Regions from separate parts of the Enterobacter sp. TMH.L2 genome, predicted to be linked through region 1. Evidence: predicted binding sites of a transcription regulator. Region 1 holds the regulator's gene; the other holds the start of a gene.

The links. The regulator PurR, encoded in region 1, represses purine synthesis genes. The targets are predictions, from matches to a motif close to CANGCAAACGTTTGCNTG.
Region 2: the regulator PurR is predicted to act here: its motif matches at 7,169-7,186, upstream of pyrC (dihydroorotase).

Annotation. Positions count from the first base shown of each region.
Region 1 covers NZ_CP193791.1:2,724,797-2,733,737, forward strand. The annotation lists gene ACREYP_RS13030 (alkene reductase) at 1-397, shown strand, start outside; gene gloA (lactoylglutathione lyase) at 486-893, shown strand; gene rnt (ribonuclease T) at 1,169-1,828, shown strand; gene ACREYP_RS13045 (Grx4 family monothiol glutaredoxin) at 1,870-2,214, opposite strand; gene ACREYP_RS13050 (C40 family peptidase) at 2,577-3,422, shown strand; gene sodB (superoxide dismutase [Fe]) at 3,593-4,174, shown strand; gene cydH (cytochrome bd-I oxidase subunit CydH) at 4,257-4,346, opposite strand; gene purR (HTH-type transcriptional repressor PurR) at 4,639-5,664, shown strand; gene punR (DNA-binding transcriptional activator PunR) at 5,661-6,599, opposite strand; gene punC (purine nucleoside transporter PunC) at 6,714-7,916, shown strand; gene cfa (cyclopropane fatty acyl phospholipid synthase) at 8,213-8,941, shown strand, end outside.
Region 2 covers NZ_CP193791.1:3,011,992-3,020,932, reverse strand. The annotation lists gene ACREYP_RS14600 (Kdo(2)-lipid IV(A) acyltransferase) at 127-1,050, opposite strand; gene trhO (oxygen-dependent tRNA uridine(34) hydroxylase TrhO) at 1,275-2,327, shown strand; gene ACREYP_RS14590 (YceI family protein) at 2,360-2,932, opposite strand; gene ACREYP_RS14585 (cytochrome b) at 2,950-3,504, opposite strand; gene ACREYP_RS14580 (DUF2770 family protein) at 3,769-3,882, opposite strand; gene solA (N-methyl-L-tryptophan oxidase) at 3,929-5,050, opposite strand; gene bssS (biofilm formation regulator BssS) at 5,180-5,434, opposite strand; gene dinI (DNA damage-inducible protein I) at 5,734-5,979, opposite strand; gene pyrC (dihydroorotase) at 6,055-7,101, opposite strand; gene ACREYP_RS14555 (lipoprotein) at 7,255-7,815, opposite strand; gene mdtH (multidrug efflux MFS transporter MdtH) at 7,914-8,941, opposite strand, start outside.

The DNA.
Region 1 (8,941 bases):
CGTATCACCGATTGGCTCCTTCCAGAACGTGGACAACGGCCCGGATGAAGAGGCTGACGCGCTGTACCTGATTGAAGAGCTGGGCAAACGCGGCATTGCTTATCTGCATATGTCCGAGCCGGACTGGGCCGGTGGCGAACCGTACACCGAGGCATTCCGTGCCAAAGTCCGTGAGCGTTTTAGCGGTGTGATCGTTGGCGCTGGCGCCTATACCCCGGAGAAAGCGGAAGATCTGATCGGCAAAGGCCTGATCGACGCCGTCGCGTTTGGCCGTTCGTTCATTGCCAACCCGGACCTGGTCGCTCGTCTGCACAAAAATGCCGAGCTGAACCCACAGCGCCCAGAGTCCTTCTATGGCGGCGGCGCGGAAGGCTACACCGACTACCCAACGCTGTAACTCCGCAGTACCTTTCATTGATAGCGGCGCGCAAACGCCGCTATACTCAACGACTCCAGAAATAACTGTCTCATTCGACGAGGATTTTATGCGTCTACTTCATACCATGCTGCGCGTTGGCGACCTGCAACGCTCCATCGAGTTTTATACCAAAGTGCTGGGCATGAAACTGCTGCGTACCAGCGAAAACACCGAGTACAAATACTCTCTCGCGTTTGTCGGCTATGGCGATGAAAGCGACACGGCGGTTATCGAACTGACCTATAACTGGGGCGTGGACAGCTATGAGCTGGGCACCGCTTACGGCCACATCGCGCTGAGCGTGGATAACGCCGCAGACGCCTGCGAACGCATTCGCAATAACGGCGGCAACGTGACCCGTGAAGCCGGCCCGGTAAAAGGCGGCACCACCGTTATCGCTTTTGTTGAAGATCCGGACGGTTACAAAATCGAGCTGATCGAAGAGAAGCACGCGGGCAAAGGCCTGGGTAACTGATTTTCAGGCGATTAGCGTCAAACAAGGGGCGTGTTGTGCGCCCTGATGGTTACTAACTAAAGAGGGAAAAAGCGTGTTTTTTCCCTCTTTGTGGTTAACAGATGAAAATCAATGAATTGATTTTTCTGGTTTATTTCATAATGACTTCGGGCCGCCTCTCCTATTATTGGGGAGTTATCCATACCCTGAAGGCGCACGTTGTGCGGCCTTTACTGCAACACTCCCCGAAATTTGCCATAATGCGCGCTGCATTTTCCCCGTATTAAGAGAAGCTGATGTCAGACAACACGCAATTGCATGGCCTGTGCGACCGTTTTCGTGGTTTTTATCCGGTAGTTATCGACGTTGAAACCGCAGGTTTTAACGCTAAAACCGATGCGTTACTGGAAATCGCCGCCGTTACCCTGAAGATGGATGAAGACGGCTGGTTATCCCCCGACGAAACGCTGCACTTCCATGTCGATCCGTTTGAGGGCGCGAACCTGCAGCCTGAAGCCCTGGCGTTCAACGGTATTGACCCGCATAATCCCCTGCGTGGTGCCGTCAGCGAATACGATGCCCTGCACGCGATTTTCAAAACCGTGCGAAAAGGCATTAAAGACAGCGGCTGCAGCCGGGCGATTATGGTGGCGCACAACGCCACGTTCGACCACAGCTTTATGATGGTGGCGGCAGAGCGAGCCTCTTTGAAACGCAACCCGTTCCACCCGTTTGTGACGTTTGATACCGCGGCCCTGAGCGGCCTGGTGCTGGGGCAAACAGTGCTGGCCAAAGCCTGCATCGCCGCAGGCCAGAAGTTTGACAGCTCGCAGGCCCACTCCGCCCTGTACGACACCGAGCAAACCGCCCTGCTGTTCTGCGAAATCGTCAACCGCTGGAAGCGCCTCGGCGGCTGGCCGCTGCCGCTGGCCGACGAACCGGAATCTGAAGCATAAAAAAAGCGACCTGAGGGTCGCTTTTTTACTGGCTGGCGAAATTATTCTGCGCCTGGCTCTTCAGATTTATGCTTCTCTGCGGTCTCTTTAATCAGCGCCTGCAGTTCGCCGCGCTGGTACATCTCGATGATGATGTCGCAGCCGCCGACCAGCTCACCGTCCACCCACAGCTGCGGGAACGTTGGCCAGTTAGCGTATTTTGGCAGCTCAGCACGAATGTCCGGGTTCTGCAGAATATCCACATAGGCGAAACGCTCGCCGCAGGCGGACAGCGCCTGAACGGCCTGAGCGGAGAAGCCGCAGCTCGGCAGCTTCGGGGAACCTTTCATATAGAGAAGAATCGGGTTCTCAGCGATCTGGCGTTGAATTTTTTCAATAGTGCTCATTGTCATGCTTCCTCAAACCTTGATACGGCAATAGCCTGCCATTGTAGCCAGTTGCGCCCCGGGCAGAAAACACCATTTTTATCAGGGTTTCTCTTTCCCCCGCCTGGCGCGCAAACATACCTTAAGAATAACACTTTTACAGCGCGCGAAAATGAGCAATTTGCTTCATTCAAGATCAATTAAACAGCGGATAACACCCTGGAATGGCTAATTTTTTAGCTATAGCTTCCACTTTTGACCGTTAAATAGTATTTGCCTATTAACATTATCGGCTTTTATGCATTAGAATCGTCGGGTTTCGCAAAAATCATACGCAGGCATGATGGTTAGCATCGTGTCTTCATTTATCAGGGGATTGACGAGTGGCGCGGATAAATAAAATCTCTATCACGCTATGTGCTCTGCTATTTGCTTTGCCCTATACACCTTTGGCGCAGGCGTCCGAGCACGCCCGCCATCCTGTTGCACAAAAAGGCCATCCGGCCAAGACAACAACCAGTAAAAGCAACAAGGGCAAAGAAAAAGCAAAACCGAAGGTCAGCACAGCCTCCACAAAGAAGTCCGGTAAAAAAACAACCTCACCGGCGAAAGCCAAAGTGGCAAAACACACCACCTCAGGCAAAAGCAGCACCCTCGCTAAAACTAGCAGCAAAAAAACCTCGCAGAAATTAGCCCTACAGCCAGCCTCAGCCTCCGTTGCGTACACTGAAAAATGCACTCATCGTAAAGGGCATAAAAAGCAGTGCGTTAAGGTGAAGTCGGAAAAAAATCTGACCATAGCGCAGGCGCATAAAGTGCGCGTGCAGAAAGCGCAAAAAACGGCCATGAACAAGCTGATGGGGCAAATTGGAAAACCGTATCGCTGGGGAGGTACTTCCCCACGCACAGGTTTCGACTGCAGCGGGCTGATTTATTACGCTTATAAAGATCTGGTGAATATCCGTATTCCACGCACCGCCAACGAAATGTATCACCTGCGCGATGCCTCCTCCGTTGACCGCGGCGAACTGGAAAGCGGTGACCTGGTGTTCTTCCGTACCCAGGGCCGTGGCACCGCCGATCACGTTGGCGTCTACGTTGGCAACGGGAAGTTTATTCAGTCCCCGCGCAGCGGCCGCGATATTCAGATCACCTCCCTGAGCGAAGATTACTGGCAGCGCCATTACGTGGGCGCCCGCCGGGTCATGACGCCAAAAACTATTCGTTAATCTTATCGCGCCCTTTCGGGCTAATCAGACTGATTAAAATATTAACAGCCCGGCACGGGCTGTTTTATTTTGTTGTTTCATTGCGCTTTTTTGCACTCTCGTAATTTGCTAACCTTATGACCACACAAAATGTAGCTATATTGTGAAGCAAAATAACAAGGAGTGAAGCCATGTCGTTCGAACTACCCGCCCTGCCCTATGCCAAAGATGCGCTGGCACCGCATATCTCAGCCGAAACCCTCGAATACCATTACGGCAAACACCACCAGACCTACGTCACTAACCTGAATAATCTGATCAAAGGCAGCCCGTTTGAAGGTAAAACGCTGGAAGAGATCGTGACAGGATCTGACGGCGGGATCTTCAATAACGCGGCCCAGGTCTGGAACCATACGTTCTACTGGCACTGCCTGGCGCCGAATGCCGGCGGGGAGCCGACCGGTGACGTGCTGGCAGCCATCAACCACGCTTTTGGCAGCGTGGAAGCCTTTAAAAAGCAGTTCACCGAAGCGGCCATCAAAAACTTCGGCTCCGGCTGGACATGGCTGGTGAAAAATAGCGACGGCAGCCTGGCTATCGTCTCGACCTCTAACGCAGGTACCCCATTAACAACCGGAGCAAAACCGCTGCTGACCGTGGACGTATGGGAACATGCTTACTACATCGATTATCGCAACGCTCGCCCGGTTTATCTCGACCACTTCTGGGCGCTGGTCAACTGGGAATTTGTTGCGCAAAACCTGGCAGGCTGATTTTTAGCGGTTAACCACGAAGGAGGGAAGCAACGCTTTTCTTCTATATACGAGAAGGGCCGCGAAAGCGGCCCTTTGTAAATCAGTGCAGGACGGCGGTTAGCGCCCCGGCAACAATCAGACTCAGTACGATAACCGTAGTCACCACGGAAAACTTCAGATCGGTACTCATCGTAAGCTCCTTTTATTTCCCTACAAAGTGTATGTGGGGTGATTTTCCCACAATTAGCGATAAAAATCCTGCTGGATTTGCACAGATATCGGTTTTCCCTCTTCCACTTTGCCCCGGGATAAGCCAAAATCCTTCGCTAATTTACCGCGTATCGCCCGGCAACGCCCTCCTCCCGCTGTATGTCGCATCCCCGACAGGCCTGGAACCAACGTGTTGCCCCAGGAGTTAGCGAAGGCAAACGTTTAACACATGAGTTATCAGGAGTTTACGATATGGTCTGGAGTGACATCTAATGGCAACGATTAAGGACGTAGCGAAGCGCGCAAACGTTTCCACTACCACTGTGTCACATGTCATTAACAAGACCCGTTTTGTGGCGGAAGAGACACGCAACGCCGTCTGGGCAGCCATCAAAGAGCTGCACTATTCGCCTAGCGCCGTGGCTCGCAGCCTGAAGGTCAACCACACCAAATCCATCGGCCTGCTTGCTACCTCAAGCGAAGCCCCTTATTTTGCGGAAATTATTGAATCCGTTGAGAACAGCTGTTTCGCCAAGGGCTACACCCTGATTCTGGGCAACGCGCACAACAACTTTGAAAAGCAGCGTGCATACCTGTCCATGATGGCGCAAAAACGCGTGGATGGGCTGCTGGTCATGTGTTCCGAATACCCTGAGACGCTGCTTTCAACCCTGGAAGAGTACCGCCATATTCCGATGGTGGTGATGGACTGGGGCGAAGCTCGTGCGGACTTTACCGATTCCGTGGTCGATAATGCCTTCCACGGCGGCTACCTTGCGGGCCGCTACCTGATTGAACGTGGCCATCGCGATATCGGTGCTATTCCGGGTCAGCTGGAGCGAAATACCGGCGGCGGCCGCCATGCAGGGTTCCTGAAGGCACTTGAAGAAGCCAATATCAAAGTGCCAGATAACTGGGTGGTTCAGGGTGATTTCGAACCAGAGTCTGGTTATCGCGCCATGCAGCAACTGCTTAACCAGCCGCATCGCCCTACCGCCGTTTTCTGCGGCGGCGATATTATGGCGATGGGTGCAATTTGCGCCGCAGACGAAATGGGGCTGCGCGTGCCGCAGGACATTTCTATCATCGGCTATGACAACGTGCGCAACGCCCGCTATTTCTCTCCGGCGCTGACCACAATCCACCAGCCGAAAGAGCGCCTGGGCGAAACGGCGTTTAACATGCTGCTCGACCGCATCATTAATAAGCGCGAAGAGTCGCAGACGATTGAAGTCCATCCTCGTCTGATTGAACGCCGCTCGGTGGCCGACGGTCCGTTCCGCGATTACCGCCGCTAAGCCTCTTCGGGGGCCGGGAATGTGTTACCCGGCTCCTGCAGCCACTCCTGATTCATCGTCTCACTGTCACCCAAATAGTCCAGCAGCCAGCTCAAAGCGGGCGAAGCATCGTCCTGCCGCCAGGTTAAGCAGCAGGCCGCGTCCGGGAATGGATTCTCCAGCATCAGCTCTTTCCAGTCGCCCCTGACGAGCCACGGCTGGGCAATGTGCGTCGGCACCATACCAATGCATAATCCCGCCGTCAGGCAATCCGCCCCCGACGCCCAGTCCGGCACCACCACGCGGCGTTGGTTGTCCAGCAGCCAGGTAATGCGCTTGGGTAACGAACGGGATGTGTCTTCCAGCACAAGGGATGGCCAGGGACGGATGTCATCATCCAGAATAATACCTTCCCGTTTCGCAAGCGGATGGTCAGCGGAAACCACGCAGCGCCAGCTTAGCGCCCCCATGTCCCGAAATGCGTAACGCCCCCCGACCGGGATAGCCTGCGTGGCGCCAATCGCCGCCTCAACTCGCCCGTCGGCAAGCGCATCCCACACGCCGTTGAACACTTCCTGGGAAACCCTTAACTCGATATCCGGGAAATGACGATAAAAATCCAGCACCAGCTGGCGAGTACGCTCAGGTTTAACGATATTGTCTACCGCAATGGACAGGTGCCCACGCCAGCCGTTGGCTATCTGCTGGCACTGCTGGCGCGTTGCCATCATTTTTTTGATAACAGACCGACCTTCTTTGAGAAAAAACGCCCCGGCGGCGGTCAGCTCAACGTCCCGATGACGCCGTTCAAACAGCGGCACGGCCAGCCACTCTTCAAGCTGACGCACCGTGTAGCTAATGGCAGAAGGCACGCGATGAAGCTCCTGGGCTGCACCGCTAAAGCTGCCGTTTCGCGCCACGGCATCAACCACTTCCAGCGAATATTCAGACCACATATTTCTGCCTGCAAAAAATTTGAATGCAATTTGCAAATATTAGCGTTTCACAAGCGGTTTTGCACTCCGTAGACTCCTGCCCCGTTAACCTGCTATCAAAATCAAGAGTGAAACATGCAACCATCAAAGGGATTTCTTATCTGGCTTGCGGGGCTGAGCGTGCTGGGTTTCCTGGCCACCGACATGTACCTGCCCGCCTTTGCCGCCATTCAACAAGATCTGGGTACCACCGCCTCCGCCGTGAGTGCCAGCCTGAGCCTGTTCCTCGCCGGCTTTGCTTTTGCCCAGCTAATCTGGGGCCCGCTTTCCGACCGCTTCGGGCGTAAACCTGTGCTGTTGATTGGCCTGGCCATGTTTGCCGTCGGCTGTATCGGAATGCTTTGGGTGCAGGATGCCACCACGCTGCTGGTGCTTCGCTTTGTTCAGGCCGTGGGCGTTTGCTCAGCCGCCGTTAGCTGGCAGGCCCTGGTGACTGATTATTATCCCGCCAACCGCGCTGGCCGCATTTTTGCCACCATCATGCCGCTGGTCGGGCTTTCTCCGGCGCTGGCCCCGCTGCTGGGCAGCTGGCTGCTGAACCATTTTGAATGGCAGGCTATTTTTGCCGTGCTGTTCGCCGTCGCTTTGCTGCTGATGATCCCCACGTTGCGCCTCAAGCCCCGGATTCAGCACCACGGGCAAACCGAAAACAATAAAGTCAGCTTCTTCTCTTTATTACGTTCCCGCGTTTACGGTGGCAACGTGCTGATTTACGCCGCCTGTTCCGCCAGCTTTTTCGCCTGGCTTACCGGCTCGCCATTTATTCTGAATGAGATGGGCTACAGCCCCGCGGCGATTGGCCTGAGCTACATGCCGCAGACTGTCGCTTTCCTGGTTGGTGGCTATGGCTGCCGCAGCGCGCTGCAAAAGTGGAGTGGCAAACAGCTACTTCCGTGGCTGCTGGCTCTGTATACCCTGAGCGTGGTCGCCACCTGGGGCGTGGCGGTGAGCGGCCATGCTGATCTGACGCTGCTGCTTATTCCGTTCTGCGTGATGGCCGCGGCGAACGGCGCCATCTACCCTATCGTGGTGTCCTCGGCTCTGCTGCCTTTCCCGCAGGCAACCGGGAAAGCCGCTGCCCTGCAAAACACCCTGCAGCTTGGGCTTTGCTTCCTGGCAAGCTTAATGGTTTCCTGGCTGGTCACTACGCCGCTGCTGACCACCACCAGCGTGATGCTGGCGACAGTCCTGCTTGCTGGTCTGGGCTATGCCCTGCAACACGCGGCCCAACGCAAAGCACCCAACAAGGGCCACAGCGAGCTGTCCCGCGCACAGTAACCTGCATGATAATGTGAATGTTGTGTGATTAGCTTGCTAACAATATTCCATTGAACCCTCAATTAAACGGGCTTATAGTAATTGCGGTTCTACGATAAGCCTTATCAATTTTATTTTGCGGAAGCCGGAGCGCTTCCGTTTTTCCATGGATGGCCTTTCAGTAAGGGAGAATCCCTCCTTTCTCTGTTCTACGTCGGATATCAGGCACGCGGAATTTTCCGTGAGAGTTCTCACAAGCCGGGAATAGCGTCTACGCTGTTTTAAGGTTCTGATCACAACAAGGTGATGGAGAAGCTATGAGTTCATCGTGTATAGAAGAAGTGAGCGTACGAGATAACGAATGGTATCGTATCGCAAATGAAATGCTGAGCCGGGCAGGTATCACCCTCAACGGCCCAAACCCCTTTGATATTCAGGTCAAAAACCCGAACTTTTTTAAACGCGTTCTGCAGGAAGGTTCTCTCGGCCTTGGCGAAAGCTATATGGACGGCTGGTGGGAATGCGAACGGCTGGATATCTTTTTCACTAAAGTCCTGCGTGCCGGGCTGGAAAACCAACTCCCCCACCATTTCAAAGATACCCTGCGCATTGCGGCGGCAAGACTGGTTAACCTGCAGTCTAAAAAACGCGCATGGATAGTCGGGAAAGAGCATTACGATCTTGGCAACGATCTGTTCAGCCGGATGCTGGACAAGCACATGCAATACTCCTGCGGTTACTGGAAAGACGCGACAAATCTCAGCGACGCTCAGGATGCCAAGCTCAAAATGATCTGCGAAAAACTGCAGCTGAAACCCGGTATGAAGCTGCTGGATATCGGCTGCGGCTGGGGCGGTCTGGCCGAGTTTGCAGCACGCAACTATGGCGTATCCGTCTTTGGTGTGACTATCTCAGCAGAACAGCAAAAAATGGCGCAGGCGCGTTGCAAAGGCCTGGATGTCACCATCCTTTTACAGGACTACCGCGACCTGAACGAACAATTTGACCGCATTGTTTCCGTCGGCATGTTTGAGCACGTCGGGCCT
Region 2 (8,941 bases), 290 kb from region 1:
CAAAGAGAAGAGAGGGAATTATTACTCTGCTAATTATGCGCCTGTTGGCATTGGGCTGGCAAATCAAAGGGCTTTTTCGATCAAACTAAGGCAAAAAAAACCGCCTTAAAAGGCGGCTGTTAAGCATTATTGGTAACGGTCGGGCATACCTTCCGGGCGCGTCTTAAAGCGGCGATGCAGCCACATATACTGCTCCGGTGCCATCAGGATGCACTTCTCTACAATTTTGTTCATCCAGCGTGCCGTTGCTTCCGGGCTGTCAAGAGGTGGGTTCAGCTCTGGCTGAATAATCGTCAGCTCGTAGCCTTTGCCGCCCGGCAGGCGACGCGGAACAAACGGCACGGCGCAGGCGCCGGAGAGTTTGGCGAGCGTGTAGGTTCCCGTGGTGGTCGCGGCTTGTTCAACGGCAAAGAACGGTACAAACTCGCTGCCTCTCGGGCCGTAATCGTGGTCCGGGGCATACCAGATGATGTCGCCATTTTTCAGCGCGCGGATCATGCCTTTCAGATCTTTGCGGTCAATCATGCTCTTATTGGAGCGCATGCGCCCCCAGGTCTGCAGCCAGTCCAGCAGTGGGTTGTCGTTTGGGCGGTAAACGCCGATGCCCGGCGTTTTAATGCCGAAAATACGGGCGCCCAGCTCCAGCGTCAGGAAGTGAATGCCAATCAGCAAAATGCCCTGGCCCGTTTTCTCGATGCCTTTAACAATATCCACGCCTTCGTAGTGGCACCATTTATTGATGCGCTCCGTAGACCAGAACCAGGCCATGCCGGTCTCAATCAGCCCCATACCGACTGACTCGAAGTTGGCGATCACCATCTGCTCGCGTTTTTCCTCGCTCATGTCCGGGAAGCAGAGTTCAAGATTGCGGTAGGCTATTTTCGCGCGACGTTTCATCAGGCGTTTTGCCAGCCGGCCCAGCCCGCAGCCGATGCGATAAAGCACCGGGTAGGGGAGCTGCACCAGCAGGTATAAAAAGCCGATGCCCAGCCAGGTGAGCCAATAGCGCGGGTGCAGTAATGCACGGGAGAATTGCGGTAAGTTCGTCATGTAAAACCTTTGTGACGGCAATTGCCGGATCTTCTAATCATTCCATTGTGGCATTTTTTAGCGCAGAGCCAAAATACGCGGCGTCGGAGTGCCTGATATTTCATCGATTGTTGCCGCAGATGCCTCTGAGTGAGCAAAATGTAGCGTAAAACGTGGGGATGTAAATAAGCGTTATTTGCTTTATGATGCAGCCCACTTTTTTTCAACGATTGCGAGCGAACACCATGCCAGTGTTACACAACCGCGTATCGAATGAGGAGCTGCGCGAGCGCATGCTTGCCGAAACCGAGCCGCGCACGACCATCTCATTCTACAAATATTTCACTATCGAAACGCCGCAGGCGACCCGTGATGCGCTGTATCAGCTATTCCTGAGCCTGAACGTGTTTGGCCGCGTCTATCTGGCGCATGAAGGGATCAACGCTCAGATTAGCGTCCCGGAAAGCCGCGTTGATGCCCTGCGCGAAGCGATTTATGCCTTCCACCCGGCCTTAAATAATTTGCGCCTGAATATTGCTCTGGAAGATGACGGTAAATCCTTCTGGGTGCTGCGCATGAAGGTACGCGACCGTATTGTTGCTGACGGTATTGATGACCCTACGTTTGACGCAAGTGACGTGGGGGAATATTTGAAGGCTGCGGAAGTGAACGCCATGCTCGACGATCCGAGCGCGGTATTTATCGATATGCGTAACCACTATGAATACGAAGTGGGGCATTTCGAGGACGCCGTCGAAATTCCGGCCGACACCTTCCGTGAGCAGCTGCCGAAAGCCGTGGATATGATGCAGGATGACAAAGAGAAGAAAATTGTCATGTATTGCACCGGCGGCATTCGCTGTGAAAAAGCCAGCGCCTGGATGCGCCATAACGGCTTCAAAAATGTGTATCACATTGAAGGCGGGATCATTGAATATGCGCGCCGCGCGCGTGAGCAAGGATTGCCGGTGCGCTTTGTCGGTAAAAACTTTGTTTTCGATGAGCGTATGGGAGAGCGTATATCTGACGATGTGATCGCCCATTGCCATCAGTGCGGAACGCCGTGCGACAGCCACACCAACTGCAAAAATGACGGCTGCCATCTGCTGTTTATTCAGTGTCCGGCCTGTGCTGAGAAATTCTCTGGCTGCTGCAGTGAAGTATGCCGTGATGAGCTGGCGCTATCTCCAGAAGAACAGCGCCGCCGCCGGGCAGGCCGCGAAAACGGGAATAAGATCTTTAATAAATCTCGTGGGATGCTGAATACCACGCTGGGTATTCCTGACCCCGAGAAGTAATAACATTCCCCCGGTTCGCCGGGGGAGTCTTTTTACTGACGCACGCCTTCGACAGAAATAATCAGATCAACGTCCTGAGAAGCTGGCCCCAGATCCTGAGTAATATTGAAGTCCTTCAGCTTAATTTTACCTTCGGCCTCAAAACCCGCGCGCACGCCGCCCCACGGATCGTTACCCTGACCAATCAGCTTAGCCTTCAGCGTAACCGGCTTTGTCACGCCGTTCAGCGTCAGGTTGCCGATAATATCTAAAGCTTCACCGTCTTTTTTTACTTCCGTTGAGGCGAAGGTAGCCTGCGGGAACTTAGTCACGTTGAGGAACTCTGCGCTACGCAGGTGTTTGTCGCGTTCGGCATGGTTGGTATCCACGCTGGTGGTGTTGATGGTGACGTTGACTTTATCTGCCGAAGGGTTTTTCTCGTCGAAGGTAAAGGTTCCGTCAAAATCACGGAAGGTACCGTACAGCCAGCTATAGCCGAGATGCTGAATACGGAAATTCACAAACGCATGCTGACCTTGTTTATCAATTTTATAGTCAGCGGCCACGGCGGAGCCGGTGGTGAATAACAGAGCGCCTAAGGTGGCTCCCAGCAGGATTTTCTTCATTGTCTTACTCTCCATAGTTAACGGGATGCTTTCCCCAGCATGCGCTTGAGGGTGGCATCTTTATCTAGAAAATGGTGCTTTAAGGCCGCAAGAGCGTGTAGAACGGAAACAATCACCACGGTCCACGCCAGCCAGAGATGAACTGTCCCGGCAAGGTCGGCCTGCGCCCCGAAGTCGGTTAGCGTGGCGGGCACATCAAACCAGCCAAACACGCTAATGGGTTTACCGTCAGCCGTTGAAATCAGATACCCGCTCAGCAAAATGGCGAACAATAATGCATACAGCAAAATATGTGCGGTAAGCGCGCCGATGCGCGTCAGACGTGAATAACTTTTTAACGGTGGCGGCGGAGGCGATATAAAGCGCCAGAGAATACGAATAGCCAGAGCTGACATTAACAAGATGCCGATGCTCTTATGTATTTCTGGTGCTTTATGGTACCAGACGTCGTAATAGCCCAGCGTCACCATCCAGAGTCCGAGTGCAAACATACCGTAAACCGTGGCGGCAACCAGCCAGTGAAGGAGAACCGAAAAATGTCCATAGCGTTCGGATGAGTTTCGCCATTGCATATTTATGCGTCCATGTATTTTCTAAAGAAGCTAAAACATAGGCGTTCTGTTAACAGCAGATCAACATAAATATCCGTATTTCGATATATATTTATTGTATGTCTGTTTTTTTGAATAACACTCGCGGCAGGCGTTCAGTAGAGTCGAATGAATATGATCGTTTTTGATTGAGAAGAGTATTTATTGACGGTTAATTATTTGCGCTAAAACTATATTTAATTAATTTTACGTCAATAATTGTCAATATAACAGGAGTCTGAATAATCAAAAGAAATAGATATAAGCCAGATCGAGAAGTGCAAGTATTGCCCAGAGAAAAAGATACAGAATAAAGTGTTCGCGAATATTGTTGGTTAAAAATTGAAAAAAGCGAATCATGATGGCCCCAAGGAAAAGTGGCGGAAATGCCCGCCACTCGGGGATTCTACGCCGTTTTGAAGCGAGAAAGTACAAACGGGGATAAATCAAAGGCAGGTTTTTGACCCAAAGCAAACTGGCAGGCAATTTCGCCTAAAACAGAGGCGAATTTGAACCCGTGTCCGCTCAGCCCGGTAATGATCAGGGTGTTGTCATGGCCGGGGAGAGTATCAATGATGAAATCTTCATCCGGCGAATTGTCATAGGTGCAGGCTTTACCGTGCAGGCAGCAGCCGATGCCGGGTAAAAATTCGCGCAAGAACGGAAAGACTTCAGACCCATCGCTGGCGACGGCGCCAAAGGGTTTACGCTGCTCGGGGGAGTCAATCAGCTGTCCGCCGTTGTGCTTGCCCAGCTTCAGTTCGTTGTCTTCCGCCGGGAAGCCGTAATACTGATCGCCGTTGGGTGTTTCTGCGGTAAACGCCGGGAATTTGTTGTTCTCGCTGTAGCGCCCATCGGCCTGGTGCCAGGCAAAGATTTTGCGAACCGACGCGATCGGCAGGTCAGGCAGCAGTTTGGTAACCCAGGTCCCCGCGCTGACCAGCAGTTTGCTCCCGTGATATTCACCTTCTTCAGTCACGACGGTGACACCTTCGTCGCCGTGGCGGATCGCCGTCACCCTACAGTTAAAAAGCTGAGCGCTGCCGCCTTGCTTAGCAAGGTTGATGTAGGTTTCGATGGCCAGCTCGCTTTTCAGCACGCCTGAGTCCGTCTCAAACAGGCCGACGTAGTTTTCAGGCACAGCAATCTCCGGCCAGCGGGCGGCAATGGCGGCGGCGTCCAGGGTTTCAACCGGCAGGGAAAATTTCTCTGCGCTGGAGGCGACATTGCGAATAAAGGGCGAATCAGATGGCCCCAGGTTAATGACCCCGGTGCGGTGGAAGAGCTTCTCACCGCTGGCTTCCGCCAGGGCATCCCACAGTTTTTGTGCTCGCAGGACCAACGGGACATATTTTTCACCTTCGCCATAAGCATGGCGCATCAGGCGAGTGTCGCCGTGGTGGCTGCCCTGGTCATGCGGCGGGTGGCCGCTGTCGATCATCAGTACCTTCAGGCCCGAGTGTGTGGCATAGCAGCCTGCGGCGGCACCGACGGAGCCGCTGCCGACAATGATGAGGTCGTAGTTCATAAGCTTTTCTCTGTGGAAAATTATCTGTAGCAGGGTAATTAATTCACCGGAACGATGCAATTGACGGTGACGCTTAAAATAAAAAAGGCACCCCGTTGGGTGCCTGTGGCCATTGTTAAGCATGTGTCGTCAATGCTTGCGATAATCGCTTTCCTGGTAATCACTGGATTCAATTTTGGCTATCCCGGCCTCAAGGATGGAAATAAATTGCCGGGCGACATCGGTGGTCAGCCAGAGGGTCTGACCGATTTCGGTTTCATCGTGCTTCTGATTATTGGATGTCAGGTAATGCAGGCGCAGCATCATGGCGTCGTAGCTGTCGACGGTGCTGATATCCCATCCGACGAGGGGATGAGTCTGAATAACATCACTATTTTTTTCCATCATAACCCCTTTTATACGTGTTTAAAGACAACGACTAGTGAGGTTCATGCGTGATTTATGGTGAAGCGACTTAAGTATATCAACACTCTTGCGGTCATGGGGATGAAATAATTACCTGGTAACACTTTTTCCACATTATCCGAGAAAAGCGAACAATAAATCGACAGGCTATTCCGATGTAATCGGAAAGAAAGGCAGGAAAGACTTTAGCGGCGTTTAAAAAATAATCAAATCGGCGAGGGAAATAAAAAAAACCGGATGGCGACACCCGGCAAAAAGTACCAACATACTTGAGGGTATTAGTCGGCAGAGAACCAATCGTCAGCGCTTTCCCAGGTTTCCTGGAGGATCTCGCTGATTCGCGTTTTGTCTTCTTTGGCACCGCCCAGCACGGAGAGGTTATTGCCGGAGGCATAACGTACCTGCACTTCGCTGCTGGTGTCGGGGAAATGTTGATTGATACGGCGGGAAAGCTCACTGGCAAGGGCATCGATAGCCCCGGCTGGTAATGGTGTGGTTTTGGCTATAGTGACTTCAATACGCATAACGACCCCCTGTACAATATACTGGATATTTATACAGGCTTAATTTCCAGTAAGCAACAGGGGGCGTTGAAAAATTTAGCCTTTAACGGACCAGACGACCTCTTCACCCGCCAGGAACGGCACGATGCTGTCGTCGCCGGCTTCAATCAGTTCTGGCATTTTCTCAGCGACGCGAACCAGCTCGATGTGCTCTTCATTGACCGGCAGGCCGTAGAAGCGCGGGCCGTTCAGCGAAGCGAAAGCTTCAAAATGCTGCAGCGCGTTCATTTCTTCAAATACCGTCGCATAGGCACCGAGCGCGGAAGGCGCGTTGAAGCAGCCGGCACAGCCGCAGCTGGCTTCTTTGCGATGACGCGCATGTGGCGCAGAGTCGGTGCCGAGGAACACGCGATCGCAGCCGCTGGCGACCAGCTCGCGCAGTGCTTCCTGGTGGATGCTGCGTTTCAGAATCGGCAGGCAATAAAGGTGAGGACGAATTCCGCCCACCAGCATGTGGTTACGGTTAAACATCAGGTGCTGAGGCGTGATAGTCGCGCCAATCAGCGAGTTGCCTTCTTTCACATACTGGGCGGCATCTTTGGTGGTGATATGTTCAAACACCACTTTCAGCTCAGGCAACTGGCGACGCAGCGGCTCCATGACGGTTTCAATAAAGCGTGCTTCGCGATCGAAAATATCGATATCAGCATGGGTGACTTCGCCGTGCACCAGCAGCGGCATGCCAATTTTCTGCATACGCTCAAGCACCGGCAGAATGGCTGCGGTGCTGGTTACGCCGTGAGCGGAGTTGGTTGTGGCGTTCGCCGGGTAAAGCTTGGCGGCGGTAAACACGCCTGCATTGAACCCGCGTTCGATTTCGTTGGGATCCAGCGTGTCGGTCAGGTAGCAGGTCATCAGCGGCTCAAACTTTTGCCCGGCCGGAACCGCATCAAGGATACGCTGGCGATAAGCGATAGCGGCTTCCACGCTGGTAATAGGGGGCACAAGATTGGGCATGACAATCGCGCGGCCATAGGTCTGGCTGGTGTAAGGCACCACGGTTTTCAGCATCTCACCGTCACGAAGGTGAATATGCCAGTCATCTGGGCGGCGGATTTTTAATACCTGAGGTAATGCGGTCATCAATGTGCTCCGGCGTGAGAGGGAAATCAGTCATCAAGGGCTGGTTTTATGCCGGGCACTAAGGATAAGGGGAAACGTTATCGTTTGCACCCCTTATGTTGCTCATGTTGTACAAAACCCTCAGAGCGCATGAACGGCTCTGAGGGGCAGAGGCTATTCCGTTAACGGAATGATTATCTCACCGGGTTTTACTTCAATGCCTTTGGCATATTTCTTCGCCAGCGACTCGCCGGTGCTGCGGTCTTCGCTCAGGATATAAGCAGGCTGCTGATTGAAGTAGCTGCGCAGGGACTGGTTAAGGTAAGGGATCATGGTCTGCAGTACGGTCTGCATTTTTTGCGGCTCGACCTGAGCGTCAACCACCTCCATTTCCTGCAGGTAGATGGCGCCTTGCTCTTTATTGAACACCGGCAGTGCTTTCAGCTTGAGCTTCAGGATGGCTTTTTGGTTACCAAACAGGGATGTCATGTCGAGATTGGCATCGCCGGTCAGGGTAATTTTATTCGGCTCTTCCCGTCCTATCTGACTGACTAAATGGGTTAGCACCACATGGGCTTCAGCCACGCCGGGCAGGCCAATATCCTTCGAGAAGTTATTGTGTTTTTCCAGCGACTGGTTGATTTCCTGTTCGCTCACGCTGTACTGCGTTAACTGGTTGCATCCTGAGAGCAGGCCGCTAAGCATCAATGCTGCGGCAAAAACAATCTTCTTCATAGGCTTCCTCAAAATAGCGGCTCCAATGCCGTGCCTTGCTTTATCAGCATAATGCGGCACGGCGGGAGCGGCTACCGGAAAAAGATGATACGCGAAAATTATCCCTGCCCGCCAGGTTCCAGCATCGTTGGCTCAACGGGTCTAAGGCTAAATTGCCACCACAGGGCGGCAAGGGTGATACAGCCGATAATGCCGAGCATGGCCCAGGGTAATTCCGGCTGCTGCAGGGCTTTACCTGCGTCAAACAGCCAGCCACCGCCGGTGTAACCTAGTGCGCCGCCCAGCGACAGGCCCAAACGGCTGAACCCCATGTAGCTGCCGCGAGCGCGGGCATCCGCCAGCGAGGCGCTGAGCGTTTCCCGGGCAGGCTCAGCGATGATTGAGCCGATGTAGAAGGTACAGATCAGGGCGAAAAGTTGCTGCAGGTTGGAGGCCAGGCCAATAGGCATCAGGCTCACCGTCATCAGCACCAGGCCTGCCATTAAGCGTTGCTCCAGGCGGAAGCGCCTTTCACTCCAGCGGGCGATAGGGTAGAGCAGCGTCAGCGAAAGCGCGGCTTCAATGGCGTACATCCATTTTACCGCCGACGCGGTACCGGCAATGTCGTTGACCATCAGCGGCAGCATCAGCATGACCTGCACCGCCAGCATGTAATAGCCGGTGAGCGTCAGAACATAGGTGATAAAGCGTTTATCTCGAAACACGCGCCCCATGCCTTCGCGCATTGGGGTGCGGATCGTTGAAAGCTTATAAGCGGGCAGCAGCCAGGCATTAAGCGCGGCGCACAGGACAAACATTACGGCACCGACGGCGCATACCAGACGGAAGTCGTACTGCAACAGCCAGCTACCCAGCAGAGCGCCGATCACCGCGCCCGCGCTGTCCTGCATCATCAGGATGGAGAAGAAGCGGCCGCGGTGCTGAGGGCGAACCAGTTTGACGACCAGCGCCGAGCGGGGCGGATCAAACAGCGTTCCGCCAATGGCGGAGAGCAGGCAGGAAAGCCATAGCATCCAGGGTTCCGTGGCGATGCCCATGGTGGCAAAACCTGCGGCCCGCAGCAGCATGCCGGTGACAATCATCGGTTTAGCGCCCAGCCTGTCGGCAATCGCGCCGCCGAAGACAC